Regions from separate parts of the Streptomyces sp. NPDC006925 genome, predicted to be linked through region 1. Evidence: riboswitches for the same ligand, from Rfam matches in the RefSeq annotation. Region 1 holds a riboswitch; the other holds the start of a gene.
What was found. Region 1 has a riboswitch for cobalamin ahead of ACFYNS_RS13420 (cobalamin biosynthesis protein). Riboswitches for the same ligand answer to the same signal wherever they lie in the genome.

Region 1 (4,357 bases):
TGCTCCTCGCGCAGCGCCGCGAACCGGGTGTCCGGCGCCGGTGCGAACGCGCGGCCCGCGTCGGCGGCGACCCGGCGCAGGAAGGCGCGGCGGAACCCGTCCGACTCCAGCGAGCCGTGCCAGTGGGTGCCCCACACGGCGCCGACCCGGCAGCCGTCCACGGGAGTGCCGTCAGCGCCGTCGGCGCCGTCAGCGGCGCGCAGAAACGGCTCGCCGCCTCGCACATCGGCCACCCCGTGGTGGATCTCGTACCCCTCCACCGGCTCGCCCAGCGCCAGCCCGTGCGGGCGTGCCAGCGTCTTGTCCGGCGCGAACCGCACCCGCACCGGCAGCAGTCCGAGGCCGTCGACCTCGCCCGCCCGCGACTCGACGTCGTCCTCGATGCGCTCGCCCAGCAACTGGTAGCCGCCGCAGATCCCCAGCACGGGACGGCCCTCGGCCGCGCGCCGCGCCAGCGCCGCCGCCAGCCCCCGCGCCCGCACCCACTCCAGGGCCTTGACCGTCCCGCGGGTGCCCGGCACCACCACCAGGTCCGCGTCGGCCAGCTCCTCGGGGCGGTCGCTGAACCGCACCACCACGCCGGGCTCGGCCGCCAACGCGTCCACATCCGTGAAGTTGGACATCAGCGGCACCGGCAGCACGGCCACCCGCAGCACGTCCGCGCCGTACGGGCCCGCGACGGCGGACTCGCGCACGGTCCCGCGCAGCGACACCCGCAACCCGTCCTCCTCGTCGATGCCCAGCCCGTGCCGGTAGGGCAGCACCCCCAGCGTGGGGCGCCCCGTCAGCTTCCGCAGCATCTGAAGGCCGGGCTCCAGCAGCGAGCCGTCGCCGCGGAACTTGTTGACCAGATAGCCCGCGAGCAGCGCCTGGTCCTCCGGTGCCAGCAGCGCCGTCGTACCGAAGAGCGAGGCGAACACCCCGCCGCGGTCGATGTCGCCGACCACCAGCACCGGCAGCCGGCAGGCCCGGGCCAGCCCCATGTTGACGATGTCGCTGCGCCGCAGGTTGATCTCGGCCGGGCTGCCCGCGCCCTCGCAGACGACCGCGTCGTGGGTGCGCCGCAGCTCCTCCAGACAGCCCGCGACCGTCTCCAGCAGCTCCGCGCGCCCCGCCGGCGGCGCGCCCTCGCCGCCCGCTCCGTCCCCGGCGGGCCTCCCGCCGCCCGGGTGGCGCCCGAAATAGCCCTGCGCCGACATCTCGCCGACCGCCTTGCCCAGCAGGACGACCTGGCTGGTGCGGTCGCCGCCCGGCTTCAGCAGCACCGGGTTCATCAGCGCGCTCGGCTCCACCCGCGCCGCGGCGGCCTGCATGGCCTGGGCGCGGCCGATCTCCGCCCCGTCGGAGGTGACATAGGAGTTGAGCGACATGTTCTGCGCCTTGAACGGCGCGACGCGTATCCCCTTGCGGGCCAGCCAGCGGCAGATGCCCGCCGTCACCACGCTCTTGCCCGCGTCCGAGGTCGTCCCCGCGACCAGCAGCCCGCCCGTTCCGCGCCCGCTCACCGTGTTCCTCCCGTCGCGCGGCCCCGCCGCAGGCGGCGCACCGCCGCTCCCGTCAGACAGCTCGTCACCAGGGCCAGTTGCCCCACCCGGCGCGACAGCCGCACGGCCCGCTCGATGTCGGCGGTGCGTACGGCGCGGCCGGAAGCGTTGAGGACGGGCCGGTGCTCGACCCGCCCGCCGTAGGCGAGCGTGCCGCCCAGCCGCAGCCCGAGGGCGCCCGCGAACGACGCCTCCACCGGGCCCGCGTTGGGGCTGGGATGGCGGTGTGCGTCGGCCCGCCAGGCGCGCAGGGCACCGCGCGGATCGGGTCCGGCGAGCGCGGCCAGCACGGCGGTCAGCCGCGCTCCCGGGCCGCCCGCCACGTCGTCCAGCCGCGCGGCGGCCCAGCCGAAGCGGCGGTGCCGCGGGGAGCGGTGGCCGACCATCGCGTCCAGCGTGTTGACGGCGCGGAAGCCCACCAGACCGGGGACACCGGCGACCGCTCCCCAGACCAGGGCCCCCACCACGGCGTCCGAGGTGTTCTCCGCGACCGACTCCACCACGGCACGGGCCACTTCCGGTGCCTCCAGCCGCTGCGGATCGCGCCCGCACAGTGCGGGCAGCCGCTCGCGTGCCAGCTCCAGGTCCCCGGCCTCCAGCGCGCCGCACACGGCCCGCGCCTCCCGGGTCAGCGACGTCCCCCCGAGGACGGCCCAGGTCGTGGCGGCGGTCAGGACGAGTTCGGGGAGCGGCGCAGCCGCCCGGCTGCGCGCGGCACGGCGGGCGGCACCGGCCGCGGCGACGGCGCCGCCCGCGGCGAGGAATGTGTGCAGCGCGCCCGCACCCCGGTCGTCACGCCACAGCCGGCGCTCCAGCGCTCCGGCGGCCCGGCCGAAGACGGCCACCGGGTGGCCGCGCCGCGGATCGCCCAGCAGCGCGTCGGCGGCGAACCCCAGCAGGATCCCGCGCACCTGGACGTCAGCGCCGCCCATCAGCGGACGGGTCCGGCGCACTCACCCACGGCAGCGGTCCCCGCGACGGTGTTCCCCGCGGCGGCGGGCACGTCGGCGGCGGATATGGCGGCACAGCCACGCATCTCGGCGTCCTCACTCAGGGTCCTCGCCCTGGCTCGAGTCGACCGGCGGCGAGAGTCTCCTGGCTCCCGGATCCACACCGTCCCCGGCCTTCCAGCCCGTGCGGGCCGTGGCTTCGTTGGGGTGGCGCTCCCCGGTGACAGTGGCGGGACCGCGCCGGATTCGCACCGGCTTCCTCTCCATGCCGCCGTTTGGCACGGGAAGTCCACCACGCCGGTCCGGCCCCGTCAACTCGCCCTTGACCTGCGACGGGGCGGCGAGCAGCAACGTCGGTGAGGGGGTACGGGATGCTCCCGTACCCCCTCACCGAAGCGGCTCGTCCGGCCGCGGCAGCCCTGCCGTGGGCCGCCGGGACGGGAGCGGGCTCAGCCCGCGATCAGGTAGATCCCGTACGCCACCGCTGCCAGGCACAGCCCGTAGCAGGCGTAGGCGCCGGTGCGGGCCAGTGCCGAGGGAGCGGTGCCGGCGGTGCGCGGCGAGCCGGAGACGATGCCGAGGGTGAAGATGCCGACGAGTCCCACCGTCGCCACCAGGCTGACGCCGAAGACCTGGCCGAGCGCGGCCCAGTCGATGTGCATGTGGTCGTCCCTTCTGCCTAGCTGAGGCTGCTCGCCGACGCGGGGCGGCCGGTCGGTTGCGGGGTCTCGGAGGGCGCTGCCTCCTCGGCGGAGCCGACCGCCAGTCCCGCGGGCGGCGGGGGCGGGGCGACGGCCCGGACGGCGGTGGTGACCACGCCGGCGGGCACGGACATGGGTGCGGGCTCCGCGGTCGGTTCGGCGGCCGGGCCGGGGATCCCGGTGGGCTCCACCGCGGTGGGGGAGTCGCCGTTGACGTTGGTGTGGTCCACCGGCGCGCGCCGCGAGCGGGCCCAGATGGCGCCGCAGAGCGCGAGCGCGAGGACGGCGACGGTCGCCACGCCCCAGTCGCCCTGCTCGGCCAGGAGCGCGGCACCCGCCGCGACTCCGCCGGCGGCGGGGAGGGTCAGTGCCCAGCCGACGACCATCCGGCCGGCCGTCCCCCACCGCACCACGCCGCCCTTGCGGCCGAGGCCGGAGCCCATCACGGCGCCCGAGCACACGTGGGTGGTGGAGAGGGAGAAGCCGATGTGCGAGGAGGCCAGGATGGTGGCCGCCGCGCTGGTCTGGGCGGCGAAGCCCTGCGGCGGCTGGATGTCGGTGATGCCCTTGCCCATGGTGCGGATGATGCGCCAGCCGCCCAGGTAGGTGCCCAGTGCGATGGCGAGCCCCGCCGAGGCGATGACCCACACCGGCGGGTCGGAGCCGGGCGCCAGCGCGCCGCCGGTGACCAGTGCCAGGGTGATGACGCCCATGGTCTTCTGCGCGTCGTTCGTGCCGTGGGCGAGGGAGACCAGTGCGGCCGAGGTGATCTGGCCGGCGCGGTAGCCCTTGGCGGTCCGCTCCTCGTCGGCGTGCCGGGCGACCCGGTAGGTCAGCCGGGTGGCGCACAGGGAGGCCAGGCCCGCGACCACGGGCGCGGCCAGTGCCGGGATGAGGACCTTCATGACGACGACGTCACCGTTGACCGCGCCGGTGCCGACGGCGGCGAGCGTCGCGCCGATCAGTCCGCCCATCAGGGCGTGCGAGGAGCTGGAGGGCAGCCCCGCGAGCCAGGTCAGCAGGTTCCAGATGATCGCGCCCACCAGCCCCGCGAAGATCACTTCGGGCCGGATGCCGGAACCTTCGTCGATGATTCCCGAGGAAATGGTCTTGGCCACCTCGATGGACAGGAAGGCGCCGAGGAGGTTGAGGACCGCCGACA
Region 2 (4,357 bases), on a different contig from region 1:
CCGACCAGGGGGCGCCGCCGACCTTGCGGCGCATCTCGATGTACTCGACCGGGTTGGGCACCCGGCCGATGTTGATGTTGGACAGCTCCCACAGCGACTCGTTGAGCAGGTTCTCGGTGCTGACGGCGAACCGCGCGCGCCAGTCCGCCGACATCGACGGCACCGTCCTGGCCCACAGGTCGGCCAGCCCCGCCTCGACCGGGTTGGCGGGCCGGGGCGGCGGCACCGTCGGGTCGTCCTCCAGCGGCATGAACAGCGGCAGCCGGTCCAGATACGCCTTGCCGCCCACGCGGTCCTGGGTGCGTTTGAACTCTTCCAGGAAATGGTCGTCGAAGAAGAAGACCCACACGTACCAGTCGGTGACCAGCGCCAGGTCGTCGGCGGTGGCGTCGGGGTGGGTGTAGGCGCACAGCAGCGCGTAGTCGTGCGCGTCCAGGTCGGCGGTGTCCCAGATCCCGGACCCCTCCAGCATTCCCATCTGCCGTGCCCACTCCCGGGAATGGGTGCGCGCCTGGTCGACGTGCGGGTTGAGACGGGCGGGGTAGGGCACGTAGAAGTCGGGCAGTTCGAAGGGTTGCGACAACGTTCGTCCCTCGGCTCGTCGATTCGGTGCGGGATCGGCCTACCCGGCCTGGAATGACGAACATCCTTTTTCACCCGGATGTGTGAGGGGCGCTCCGAGGCGCTGTCGAACAAAACCGTTGGCTGTGCGCCGAGTCGGGCTGCTAGCTTCGCTTTCGTGGCGAAGCTGAATCAGATCATCGCAGTCGAGAAGGGCGTCAAGTCCAAGGTGGTGCAGGACCTGGCGCAGGCCCAGCACGGGCTGACGAAACCGCAGATGCTCGCGGGTATCTCGCGTACGTACCAGCCCAAGGACGAAGAGGGCGAGCAGCTTCCGCCGGAGTCGACACGCGTCCAGGTCAAGGCCGAGGATGTACTGAAGGAAACGGCGAAGATCCTCACGCGGCTGTTCGATGTGACGGCCACCAAGGACTGGTCGAACCTCACAGCCCGCGCGGACGTCTCGGTCGACGGCCGTACGGTGCTCTCCGACGTGCCGGTCTCCTACCTGCTGTTCCTGGAGAAGCAGCTGGGCGAGCTCGGCTCGTTCCTGCGGAAGCTGCCGATCCTGGACGGCGCCGAGGCGTGGGAGATCGACCCCTCCACCGACTGGTGGAAGACGGAGCAGGTCCGCACGGTGCGCACCAAGAAGGTGCCGCGCAACCACGTGAAGGCGGAGGCCACCGAGAAGCACCCGGCCCAGGTCGAGGTCTACTACGAGGACATCCCCGTCGGCTACTGGACCACGGTCAAGTACTCCGGGGCCCTCCCGGCCCGACGGGTCAACGAACTGCTGGAGCGGCTGGACAAGCTCGCGGCCGCGGTGAAGTTCGCCCGCGAGGAGGCCAACGGGACCGAGGTCGCCGACAAGCGGGCCGGCGAGGCCGTCTTCGGGTACCTGTTCGCCTGACCGCTCGCACCGGTGCCCCGCTCCGGTGCGGGCGTCCGCGTCCCGGACCTCCGCGTCCCCGACCCTCCGTATCCTGACCGTACGGCTGTCCGTGTGCCGTCCACCCGACCGATCCGGGAGAGTGCCCGCGACCGACCGACACCCCAGACTCCCCGGGCCAGGGGCCGACGCCCCGTCGGCCCGGGGTGCGCCAGGAGCGCAAAGCTGAAACTGAAGCTGATGTGTGAACCCCCGGCCGCACTGTGTCTCGCAGGCGCCGGTCAGTCTCAACCTCTCGCTCCACGCTCAGCATCGCCGTTCATCGCCCGGCAACCGGGGCGGTGACGACCTCGAGACGCTGGTTCGAACCCAGCCGGCGCGTCCACGCTGCGCCGTGGTGGAGTGGCTCCACGCGAGGACATCGCCGAACGATCCGCCCATGAACCGTCAGGGCGTGCGAACGAGCGGCACCCAGGACCCCGGGGCCGGGTAAAGCCCCGGGGTCCCTTCTCCTCTCCCCCTACGCAGGGTTCCGGGGCACTGCCGCGCCCGTCCCCGGCGTCCGGGTGCGTGGTACGTTGCAGCAGCCAGTCAAACCCTTGATCGGGTCAGGGAATCCGGTGCGAATCCGGAGCTGACGCGCAGCGGTGTGGGACTGGGGCGTGCACGAGGCCACTGGGGCGCAGCCCCCGGGAAGGCGCACCGCCCCCGCAGTCCCGAGTCCGAAGACCTGCTGGCGGCCGCGCCCGGAAAGCCCCCGGCGCGGTACGACGCCGGGCCCCGCGATCGGGCCTCTGACGGAGAAGGATCTGCTGGCCATGCGCCGACCGCGCCGCATCCGCGCCCTCGTGCCGGGCCGTCCCCCGGGAGCCGCCCGCAACCGCTCGGCCGCCGCCGGCCGGACCGCCGCACACCCGCGCCCGCCGCACCGCACCGGCCGCGCGGTCCTCACCTCGCTGCTGCTGATATCCGTGACCGCCTGCGCCGGGGGGTCCGGCGACGGAGGCGGAGACGCGCGCGGCTCCTCCGCCGAGGGCTTCCCGTACACCGTCACCAACTGCGGGGTGAAGACCACCTTCACCGAGCCGCCGCAGCGGGCGGTGACCATGAACCAGCACGTCACCGAGATCATGCTGGCGCTCGGCCTGCAGGACCGGATGGTCGGCACCGCCTACCTGGACGACCGGATCCTGCCCCGCTACGCGAAGGCCTACCAGGGCATCGACGTCCTGGCGAAGAAGTACCCGTCCAAAGAGACGCTGCTGGGCGCCGCACCGGACTTCGTCTACGGCGGCTACGCCAGCTCCTTCGACAAGACGGAGGGCCGGTCGCGCGCGGCACTGCGGGAGAGCGGCATCACGACCCGGCTCGACCTGGAGTCCTGCACCGAGGACGTGGACATCGACACGCTGCACCGGGAGTTCCGGGAGGTCGGCCGGATCTTCGGCGTACCGGAACGCGCCGCGGCGCTGGTCAGGAAGCAGGACCGGCAGCTGGCAGCCACCGCGAAGCGGCTGAAGGGGACGGAGAGCACCCGGGTGTTCGTCTACGACAGCGGGGAGAGCTCCGCGTTCACGGCGGGCGGCGCGGGCATCGGCGACGAGATCCTGCGCCGGGCCGGCGCCCGCAACGTCTTCGCCGACCTCGACAAGACGTTCGCCGACGTCTCCTGGGAGCAGGTCGTCAAGCGCGAGCCGGAGGTCGTGGTGATCTACGACTACGGCGGAACGACCGTCGCGCAGAAGAAGAAGCGGCTGCTGGAGGACCCCGCGCTGGCCGACGTGCCCGCGATCGAGCACGAGCGGTTCGCCGTGCTGCCGCTCTCCTCGGCGGTACTGGGCCCGCGGGTGCCCGACGCGGTGGACGCGCTGGCCCGGCAGCTGCGCCCGGAGGACACCGGTGCGCAGTAGCACCGCGCCGCGCGCCTCCGCCGATCCGCTGCGGTGCGCCCTGGTCTGCGGCGTGCTGGCCACCGTCCTGGTCGCCGGGGCGCTGGCCGGGCTGGCGCTCGGCGCGGCCCGGATCCCGCTCCCCGACGTGCTGGCGGCCCTGACCGGCCGGGCGCAGCCGGGCCCGTTCACCACCATCGTGCTCGATGTGCGGCTGCCGCGGGTGCTGCTGGCCGCCGTCGTCGGCGCCGGACTGGCACTGGTGGGCGCGGTGCTGCAGGCACTGGTGCGCAATCCGCTGGCCGATCCGTATCTGCTGGGCATCTCCTCCGGCGCCTCCACGGGCGCCGTCCTGGTCGTCGTCCTGGGCGTCGGGGCCGTCTCGATGCAGGCGGGCGCGTTCGCCGGGGCGCTGCTGGCGATGGTGACCGTCTACGCGATGGCGCGGAGCGGCGCGGCGGTGACGACGGGACGACTGGTGCTGGCCGGAGTCGCGGTGCAGTACGTGCTCTCCGCGCTGACCAGCCTGGTGCTGGTGACCTCCGCGGAGAACGAGCATCTGCGGGCCATCCTCTTCTGGACGCTGGGCGGGCTGGGCCAGGCCCGCTGGCAGACCCTGCTGCTGCCCGCGCTGGTGCTGGGCGCCGGGCTCGCCCTGCTGCTGGCGCTGGCCAGGCCGCTGGATCTGCTGCTGGTCGGTGAGGAGGGCGCCACCGTGCTGGGGCTGGACACCGGACGCTTCCGCGCGGCCTCGTTCGTGCTGGCCTCCCTGGTGACGGCGGTGCTGGTCACGGTGAGCGGCGCGATCGGCTTCGTCGGGCTGATGGTGCCGCACGCGGCGCGGATGGCGGTCGGTGCCGGGCACCGGGCGCTGCTCCCCGTCGCGGCGCTGGGCGGGGCGGCCTTCCTGGTGCTGGCCGATCTGGCGGCGCGCACCGTCGCAGCGCCCGAGGAGATCCCGGTCGGTGTGCTGACGGCTCTCACCGGCGGGCCGTTCTTCCTGTGGCTGTTGCGCCGC

Region 2: linked by a shared signal. The riboswitch ahead of ACFYNS_RS04140 (ABC transporter substrate-binding protein) and the one ahead of ACFYNS_RS13420 (cobalamin biosynthesis protein) in region 1 are both predicted to bind cobalamin.

The regions. Positions count from the first base shown of each region.
Region 1 covers NZ_JBIAGB010000008.1:18,690-23,046, reverse strand. Annotated here, with positions in the region: gene ACFYNS_RS13425 (cobyric acid synthase) at 1-1,505, opposite strand, end outside; gene ACFYNS_RS13420 (cobalamin biosynthesis protein) at 1,502-2,476, opposite strand; cobalamin riboswitch at 2,633-2,757, opposite strand; gene ACFYNS_RS13415 (hypothetical protein) at 2,944-3,156, opposite strand; gene ACFYNS_RS13410 (anion permease) at 3,174-4,357, opposite strand, start outside.
Region 2 covers NZ_JBIAGB010000002.1:328,745-333,101, reverse strand. Annotated here, with positions in the region: gene ACFYNS_RS04150 (germacradienol/geosmin synthase) at 1-583, opposite strand, end outside; gene ACFYNS_RS04145 (hypothetical protein) at 740-1,471, shown strand; cobalamin riboswitch at 2,022-2,203, shown strand; gene ACFYNS_RS04140 (ABC transporter substrate-binding protein) at 2,269-3,360, shown strand; gene ACFYNS_RS04135 (FecCD family ABC transporter permease) at 3,350-4,357, shown strand, end outside.